Regions from separate parts of the Streptomyces sp. NPDC058955 genome, predicted to be linked through region 1. Evidence: riboswitches for the same ligand, from Rfam matches in the RefSeq annotation. Region 1 holds a riboswitch; each other region holds the start of a gene.
The links. A riboswitch is a leader RNA that binds a small molecule or an ion and turns the genes downstream of it on or off. The one in region 1 is predicted to bind cyclic di-AMP.

Region 1 (2,191 bases):
GCCGCTCCAGCCGGCGGAGACGACCGTGCCGGCGCCGACGGCGCGGACGGTGGTGCCGGAGGAGGCGATGAAGTCGGCACCGGTGTGGTAGCCGGAGGACCACATGGAGCCGGAGGCGCGGTACGGGGTGGAGACGCCGCCGGAGACGGGGGCGACCCAGCCGGTGGCGGCCGGGGCGGCGGCCGGGGCCGCGGCGCGCTCGGTGGAGCGGGAGGCGCGGGTCTGCTCGGTGGCCTCGGCCTGGGCCTTCGGGGCGGCCTTGACCGCGGCCTTCGGGGCGGCGGGCTTGGGCGCGGCGGCCTTGGCGGCGGGCTTCGGGGCGGCGGCCTTGGCGGTGTTCTTGGCGCCGAGGGTGAGCTTCATGCCCGGGAGGATGAGCGAGGGGTTCTCGCCGACGACCTGGCGGTTGTCCGCGTAGAGCTTCTGCCAGCCGCCGGCGACGTCGTGCTCGGCGGCGATCTTGGACAGGTAGTCGCCGGCGACGACGGAGTACGTCTTCGGGGCGGCGGCCTTCGCGGCCGGGGCGGCGGCCGGCGCCTGGACGTGCGCGGCGGCGCTCACGACGGTGCCGGAGACGGCGGCCGGGGCGGCCTGCTCGGCGGCGTGGGCTCCGGTGGCGCCGATGAGCGGCAGGGCGACGACGGCGCCGCCGGTGCCGGCGGCGACCAGGCCACGGGTGATGAGGGTGGACTTCTGGCGGCGGTGCTTACCCTTCGCGGGCATGGCGAATTCCTCTCCGGCGCCTGCGAGGTGAGCTGTCGGGTTCGGACTGGAGATGCCCGGCCGCGTTTCTCACGCGGCTTCACCCCGAGCCGTCCTGCGTCGCGGGACCGGCGTACTTCCTTGGGTCCCCCGCTCCTGCCGTGCGATGGGATGGGGTCGAATTCCGGACGGTGGCAGGATTCGGCGGTCCGACCGGATTGACGGCGACGCTAGACGAGCGGGGTCGGCGCGAACAAGCCGCGGAATTCATCGGGCATTCCGGGGCGATCTTCGGGCCCGGAATTCCGGTCACCCTCCGTCGATGACGGTCCCTCGATTCCCTTTTCGGGGAGGGGGATTGGACCGGGCGGTCGGCCACGATCCGTCACTTCTATGACGCTGCTCACGCGCTCGACGCCATCTCCCCCTCAACCAGGGCGCGTTACCCCAAGACCCCCAATACGGACAGATCACCCATTACCGACCAGGGGGGTGCGCCGCGCGCCCGGCGCCGGGATGATTGCGGGGGGAACCGATCCCGCCGCGACCCCGCGAACGCCTACCCCCTGGAGCATCCGTGACGCAGCAGCTGCCGCAGGTCCAGCCGCCCCTCGAACCCGGCGAGGCCGAGCTCGCCGAGGTCCGCAACTTCCGGGACGTGGGCGGCCTGCCGACGACGGACGGACGCGCCGTCCGGCCCGGCACCCTGTTCCGCAGCGGCCACCTCGCCGACGCCACCGAGGCCGACGCGGCCTTCCTCGCCGGCCTCGGCCTGCACACGGTCTTCGACTTCCGCAACGCCGCCGACGCCACGGTGGAGGGGCCCGACGTCGAGCTCCCGGGCGTGCGGAACGTGAACATACCGCTGAGCGACCCGGCCGACGGCAAGGAGTTCTGGCGGATGGTCCGGGAGGGCGACCTCGACACGCTGCGCGGACTGCTGGGCGACGGCAAGGCCGCGGAGCGGATGACGACCTCCTACCGCCGGATGGTCGTGGAGCGGACCGCCGAGCACAGCCGGGTCCTGCACGCCCTCGCGGAGGACTCGGTCCCGGCCCTGATGCACTGCGCGGCCGGCAAGGACCGCGCCGGGCTCTCCATCGCGATCACCCTGCTCGCGCTGGGCGTGGAGCGCGCGGCGATCGAGGCCGACTACGTGAAGTCCGACGCCCCGCACCGCCGCTACAAGGTGCGCCGCAGCTCCACCGCCCGGGACGCGATGGCGCCCGAGGTGATGGAGCTGCTGAGCCCGCTCTTCGACGCGCGGGTGGAGTACCTGCGGGCCGCCTTCGAGACGATGGACGCGACCTGGGGCTCCGTGGACGTCTATCTCGCGGAGGGCCTGAAGCTGGCCCCCGCGACCCGCGAGCGGCTGCGGGAGCGGTTCCTCACGGAGGGCTGAGGGACCGCCCGGGACCGGCTACTGGCTCTGCCCGCCGAGCATGAAGAGCAGGTACAGGAAGCCGGCGAAGAGGTGACCGGCGATCAG
Region 2 (2,191 bases), on a different contig from region 1:
GCAGGTGCTCCGCGCGGACGTGGAACTTCCACTCCACTGTGAGGCCGGTGTTCACGACGGAGTGAGGAGCCCATCCGTCGGGTTCCTCGACGACGACCCGGCTGAGGTCCACCGGGTCCGCCGGTGGCGCGATGTCGGACGCCGGGGGTGCGACGGCGGATGCCGGTGGCGCGAGCGGGGGAGCCGGTGTCTCCGCGTTCATCTGTCCGTAGCAGGCGTTGCAGATGTGGCCGTCGCCGCGCAGGGCGACGAGCCGTGCCGTCTTCGTCTGTGTGCATTCCGCACAAGCGAAGGACGCCGACGCGTGCAGGCGGACCAACTGGAGGGCGCCCCTGCGGGGGTAGCGCTTCGTGACCTTCCGGCCGAGTACCGATTCGGTGTCGTTCATGACCGCCCCCGGGTGATGTGCCGCGCCCCGTTGCCCTCCCCCCCAAGGGGAAAGGCGACTGAGCCTATGGGCCGCGGGACAGGGGCGGCAAGCGTGTCCCCGCGCCGCGATGGGGCGGCGGTGGCGCCTGCGGTGAGGGGTGCGGCGGCGCCACCGCAGCCCTGGGGACGTCCGCAGGCGCCGGTGGGTCAGCGCACGCGCCCGTAGTACACCTTCGAGGTCCAGATCTTGTCGAGCTTCACCCAGGAACCGGTCTTGGGCGAATGCCAAATCTTGCCGCTACCGGCGTAGATCCCCACGTGGTAGACCCGGCCGCCGGAGTGGAAGAAGACCAGGTCGCCCTTCTGTCGGCTGGACGCGGAGATGTGCCGGGTCTTGTTGTACTGCTGCTGCGCGGTGCGGGGCAGCGACTTGCCCGCCTTCTTGTACGCGTAGAGCGTGAGCCCGGAGCAGTCGAAGCGGGTGGGACCCGCCGCGCCGTACCGGTAGGGCGCGCCCTTCTTGGCCGCGGCGACGCTGAGTGCCTTCGTCGCGTGCGTGGTGGCTGCCTGGGCCTCAGGTGCCGCTCCCGGTGCGAGGAGCGTGCCGCCGACGGCGGCGAGGGTGAGAGCCGAGACGGCTCCCGCCCGGGACAGCAGGGACGGGACATGCATCTGCGCAGTCATGCGCAACCCTTCGTCAGCCGCCTGTGAAGGATGACCTGTCGGGTTCGGGCAGGCGAAGATGCCCGGCCGCGGCTGCGGCTTCACCCCAAGGGACGGCCGCGCCGGTGATTCCGGCGCGATCGACCCGTACTGCTCGGGTCCTCCACTCCTGCCGATCCAATCCTGTCGACCAGACGTCCGGGACGGCGGCAGGACTCGGCGTCCGCCCGGACCGCCCCGCCTGGGTGGCGGGGGCTTGTCGTCGTCGAGGATCTTGACCCACGAGTAGGTCGAAAACCGAGCGGAAACGGCGTTATGTGAGGCTCCTCACGACTGATCCATACGGGTGGACAAGAGGGTTTCGTGATCGTCGTAGGTTTGGCCGACGAGCCCCGTACCAGCGTCGGAATGTCCTATTCCGCCAAATGCGTACATCGGTTGCGCAACTTGCCCGCTTCACCTGTCGAACGCTCGACTACGCCGAACGGGCTACGGTTTCTGCGTCCCGTGTCGGCCGTCCGGGGCTCGACACGACACGTCGGAATGTCAACTGGCCCGTGTTCCGGGCACGGTGACGCGCGCCGCGCGCCGCTCGCCGTCCAACACCCGCAGCGCGCACGCCAATGTGTCGGCGTGGACCTCGCTCTCGCCCCGCATATGCATGAGCGTCAGAGCCTCGCGCAGCGCTTCCACCCGGCTGACCAGGGCCTGTGCGGCGCGCAGGGCGCCATAGGTATGCGAGGTCCTGGATGGATTGATCTTCCCCAGGAGATCGACGACTTCGAGGTACGCGTCGATGAACTGCCCCTCGGCGCGCGTCAGGGCGGGCAGCGGTGGAAGCTCCGGGACCATCGCGGCCTCACCGGGCCGACGTGCCGGAGGCCGTCCGGCGGTCGCTGACGAGGTGGTCGACCAGGCCGTACGCGAGCGCGGCCGGCGCGTCGAGGACGGTCGGGCGGTCGGTGTCGGCGGTGATCCGCTCCTCGTCGTGACCGGTGTACGCGGAGAGCAACCCGGTCATCACGGCGCGCAGCCGCTCCAGTTCGCGCGCCTGGAGGTCCAGGTCGGAGGGCTGCCCGGCGAACGGCTCGTCCAGGACCGGCTGGCGCAGCGTGACCCGGGCTCCGGGCAGCATCATCCGCTTCCCGGGAGTGCCGGC
Region 3 (2,191 bases), on a different contig from region 1:
GGCGGTGGCCGTCGTCATCGGGGCCTTCCGGGAGGCAGCCGAGCAGGAGGCGACGCTGGAGGGAGTGGCGCAGCGGCTCGAACGGGCCCTCACACGGGAGGGGACCCGGCGGGAGGGGCTGGACGCCTTCGAGGGGTTCACGACGGCGGTGCTCGCGGAGATCCCGCGCGAGGGCGAGCGCGTCCGCCTGGTGAACCGGGGGCATCCGCCGCCGCTGCTGCTGTACGGGGACGGGCGCCTGGAGGCGATCGAGCCGGCCGAGGCGGCGCTGCCGCTCGGGATGGGGGAGCTGTCGGTCTGGCCGGACCGGGCCGACGAGCGGTCGTACCCGCCGGGCGCGACGCTGCTCTTCTACACCGACGGGCTCTCGGAGGCGCGGGACCCGAGCGGCGTCTTCTACGATCCGGCGGACCGGCTCGCGGGGGCGGTCTTCCCCGGGCCGGAGGAGCTGCTCGACGCGCTCGTGGACGACGTGCGGCGGCACACCGGCGGGGGGTCGACCGACGACATGGCGCTGCTCGCGGTGAGCCGGCCGGCGGCCGGGGCCCCGGAGCGGCGGCGGACGATGCCGGTGGTGCCGCCCGGGCCGGCGGGTTGACGGGGACGGGCGGGACGGGCGGAACGGGCCGTCATCACGGTCCGTGGTCACGAGGTGTCACAGCGATAACAATTGACATAACGTCAGATTCTCGGGGTTTGCCGGGGCCTCACTGAAGGGGGGTCAACTCGGGCGAATCCCTGCCAATTCAATGAATGATCAAGAGGAACGGCTTGGAATCGGACCGCCGTGTCTATTAACGTTCGATAACGCAGCGCGGTCGTCCCAGCCGTCGCAAGAGGCGGCTCCGTGCGCACGTGCCGAATCCCGAAAGGGAACCGGGGAACCATCCCTTGGGGTGAATCGGGCCCCTCGCACCTCCCCCGTGCGAACACGCCCGTAGGAGACCTTCCTGCTCCGAACCCGTCAGCTAACCCGGTAGGCGAGAAGGAAGGAAAGGAGCGCGCCCCCGTGGCGTCCAACACCCCCGTACCCGGAGCCCCCTTCGACCCCTTCGGCGGCCCGGGTGCCGTCGGAGCGGACGACCCGGCCGGCGCAGCGTCGGGCACGTACGCGTACGACACCGCCTCCTTCACCCCCGCGCCCGGGGAGTGGAACCCGACCGAGGGCTCCCTGCGCGCCGAGAGCCGCGCCGGCGGCCGGCACCGGGTCGTGAAGCAGCGCTCCAACTTCGCCCGCTCCTCCACCGTCCTCGGCGTCGGCGTCATCGCCGCCGTCGGCGCGGGCGGCCTCGCCACCGCGCAGGAGAAGCCCCCGGTCGCGATCTCGCTCCCGGACCTCCCCGACCTGGGCCTCCCGGACGCCCACGACCTGCCCGGCGTCGGCTCGCTGCTGCCCGGCGGCGACGAGGAGACCGCCGAGGCGCAGGACTCCGCGCCGGTCGCCACGGGCGGCGCCGGCGCGAAGCCGCTCACCTCGATCACGTACACCGCCCCGGCCGACACCGACACCGCCGGCACCGCCGCCACCGGGGAGCGCACCGCCTCCGCCGCCGACGCCGGCGAGGCCCTGCGCGCCCGCATCCTCCAGCAGGCCGAACAGCAGCAGCAGGCCGCCGTCGACGCCGAGAAGCTGGCCGCCGAGAAGGCCGCCGCCGAGAAGGCCGCGGCGGACGCCGCCGCCCAGGCCGAGGCCGCCGCCAAGGCGGAGGCCGAGGCGAAGGCCAAGGCGGAGGCGGAAGCGGAGGCGAAGCGGCTCGCCGAGGAGAAGGCCGAGGCCGAGCGGATCGCCGCCGAGAAGGCGGAGGCCGAGCGGCTCGCCCAGCTGGCCGCCAGCTACTCGATGCCGCTCTCCTCGTACACGCTCACCTCCACCTACATGCAGTCCGGTTCGATGTGGTCCTCCGGCTACCACACGGGCCTCGACTTCGCCGCCCCCACCGGCACCCCGCTCAAGGCGGTGCACGGCGGCACCATCAAGTCGGCCACCTACTCCGGCTCGTACGGCTACCGGATCGTCCTGGAGCTGGAGGACGGCACCGAGATCTGGTACTGCCACCTCTCCTCCATGACCGTCGCCGCCGGCCAGACCGTCTCCACCGGCGAGACCATCGGTCGCGTCGGCGCCACCGGCAACGTCACCGGACCCCACCTCCACATGGAGGTCCACACCCCGGACGGCTCGGGCATCGAC
Region 4 (2,191 bases), on a different contig from region 1:
CGCACGAGGCCGCCAACCCGAACCGCCGCGCGGCCAAGCAGCTCTACAAGGAGCTCTTCCCGGCCGGCACCCGGATGTCCCGGCCGCGCCAGGGCACCGAGGAGACGGTGGAGGCCATCGACGCCGCCGCCGTCCGCGCCTTCTACGACGCGCACCTGCGTCCCTCCGCCGCCACCGCGGTCGTCGTCGGCGACCTCACCGGCGTCGACCTGGACGCGATCCTCGCCGAGACGCTCGGCGGCTGGACCGCCGAGCCGGCCACGCCGCGCCCGATGCAGCCGATCACCGCCGACGACACCGGACGGGTCGTCATCGTCGACCGCCCCGGGGCCGTCCAGACCCAGGTGCTCATCGGCCGGATCGGGCCGGACCGCCACGACGCCGTCTGGGCCGCGCAGGTCCTCGGCGTCTACTGCCTCGGCGGCACCCTGACGTCCCGTCTGGACGCCGTCCTGCGCGAGGAGAAGGGGTACACGTACGGCGTGCGCGCCTTCGGGCAGGTGCTCCGCTCGGACGGCGAGGGGCACGGCGCCTCGCTGCTCGCCATCAGCGGTTCGGTCGACACCCCGACCACCGGCCCGGCCCTCGACGACCTGTGGAAGGTGCTCCGGACGCTGGCCGAGGGCGGGTTGACCGACGCCGAGCGGGACATCGCGGTGCAGAACCTGGTGGGCGTGGCCCCGCTCAAGTACGAGACGGCCGCCTCGGTCGCGGCGACCCTGTCCGACCAGGTCGAGCAGCACCTGCCCGACGACTACCAGGCCCGGCTGTACGCGCGCCTGGCCGAGACGGGCACGGTCGAGGCCACGGCCGCCGTCGTCAGCGCCTTCCCGGTGGACCGGCTGGTCACCGTCCTGGTGGGCGACGCCGCGCAGATCGAGGAGCCCGTGCGGGCCCTCGGCATCGGCGAGGTGACCGTGGTGAGCTGACGCCCCGTCGGCCCCGGGCGGAGGTCTCCGATGCGATGAAGCGTCGGAGACCTCCGCTTTGTCCGATATCGCGGCAAGGATGATCGTATGCCCTGTGGCATGTCTTACAAATCAGCGTGTCTGTTTGGCGATCGACATCCGTCCGGCCTAGCGTCGATCCGGCTGTCCGGCCGATGCACGCGCCGCATCCGCGGCACCGGACAGTCATCGCCGAGTCCCCGTCAGGCGCGAGCCTGGGGAGCCGGGGACCCACGCAGTCCCTGGGGTGAATCGGACGCCTTCGCTCACGCGGAGGGGCCCGTAGGAGACCTTCCTGCTCCGAACCCGTCAGCTAACCCGGTAGGCGAGAAGGAAGGAAAGGAACCGTCTTGGCGTTCACCCGTGCCACCGGGAAGCATCGTGGTGCGAGCCGACTGGCTCGCCGCAGCGCCGGCATCGCCGGCGTGGCCGCCCTCGCCACCACCGGTGTCGTCGGCACCCTCGCCTCTCCGGCGCTCGCCGCCGACACGGACGACCGTTCCGCCGAGGACACCGGCCTCATGAAGGTGATCGCCGACGAGTCCATCGCCGACCAGATCAACGCGCAGGCCGCCGCCCAGGAGCAGGAGGCCGCCGAGGCCGAGGCCCGGGCCAAGGCGCGCGCCGAGGCGAAGCGCAAGGCCGAGGCCCGCGCGAAGGAGATCCGCGAGGCCAAGGAGCGCGCCGCCCGCGAGGCCGAGCGCCGCCGGCTCGCCTCCTTCAACCTCCCGGTCGCCGGCTCGTACGTCTCCACCGGCTACAAGACCGGCGGCTCCCTCTGGTCCTCCGGCAGCCACTCCGGCGTCGACTTCCACGCCGCCTACGGCAGCTCGGTCGTCTCCGTCGGCTCCGGCACCGTCGTCGAGGCCGGCTGGGGCGGCGCGTACGGCAACAACATCGTGATCCGGATGAACGACGGCACCTACACCCAGTACGGCCACCTGTCGTCCATCGGCGTCTACGTCGGCCAGTCCGTCGAGCCCGGCCAGCAGATAGGCGTCTCCGGCTCGACCGGCAACTCGACCGGCCCGCACCTCCACTTCGAGGCCCGGACCACCGCCGAGTACGGCTCCGACATCAACCCCGTCGCGTACCTCCGCGCCCGCGGTGTCAGCCTCTGACCCGCCACCTCGCATCGCATCGGCCCCGGCTCCCACGAGCCGGGGCCTTTTCGTCGCCCCGTGTCCGTGACGACCGCTGCCGCGAACCGGCCGAATTCCGAGGGGGCATCGGAATTTCCGGCG

Region 2: it holds a riboswitch for cyclic di-AMP, as region 1 does, so the genes downstream of both, ACFW1I_RS30885 (C40 family peptidase) here and ACFW1I_RS10815 (peptidoglycan DD-metalloendopeptidase family protein) in region 1, are expected to answer to the same signal.
Region 3: it holds a riboswitch for cyclic di-AMP, as region 1 does, so the genes downstream of both, ACFW1I_RS34360 (M23 family metallopeptidase) here and ACFW1I_RS10815 (peptidoglycan DD-metalloendopeptidase family protein) in region 1, are expected to answer to the same signal.
Region 4: it holds a riboswitch for cyclic di-AMP, as region 1 does, so the genes downstream of both, ACFW1I_RS18805 (M23 family metallopeptidase) here and ACFW1I_RS10815 (peptidoglycan DD-metalloendopeptidase family protein) in region 1, are expected to answer to the same signal.

What each region holds. Positions count from the first base shown of each region.
Region 1 covers NZ_JBHYKM010000019.1:47,617-49,807, forward strand. The annotation lists gene ACFW1I_RS10815 (peptidoglycan DD-metalloendopeptidase family protein) at 1-723, opposite strand, end outside; cyclic di-AMP (ydaO/yuaA leader) riboswitch at 728-891, opposite strand; gene ACFW1I_RS10820 (tyrosine-protein phosphatase) at 1,280-2,104, shown strand; gene ACFW1I_RS10825 (DUF6126 family protein) at 2,123-2,191, opposite strand, start outside.
Region 2 covers NZ_JBHYKM010000111.1:7,836-10,026, forward strand. The annotation lists gene ACFW1I_RS30880 (hypothetical protein) at 1-388, opposite strand, end outside; gene ACFW1I_RS30885 (C40 family peptidase) at 577-1,053, opposite strand; cyclic di-AMP (ydaO/yuaA leader) riboswitch at 1,057-1,264, opposite strand; gene ACFW1I_RS30890 (hypothetical protein) at 1,579-1,884, opposite strand; gene ACFW1I_RS30895 (ATP-dependent Clp protease proteolytic subunit) at 1,892-2,191, opposite strand, start outside.
Region 3 covers NZ_JBHYKM010000146.1:1,056-3,246, forward strand. The annotation lists gene ACFW1I_RS34355 (PP2C family protein-serine/threonine phosphatase) at 1-598, shown strand, start outside; cyclic di-AMP (ydaO/yuaA leader) riboswitch at 847-998, shown strand; gene ACFW1I_RS34360 (M23 family metallopeptidase) at 1,010-2,191, shown strand, end outside.
Region 4 covers NZ_JBHYKM010000044.1:37,290-39,480, forward strand. The annotation lists gene ACFW1I_RS18800 (M16 family metallopeptidase) at 1-929, shown strand, start outside; cyclic di-AMP (ydaO/yuaA leader) riboswitch at 1,128-1,290, shown strand; gene ACFW1I_RS18805 (M23 family metallopeptidase) at 1,298-2,068, shown strand.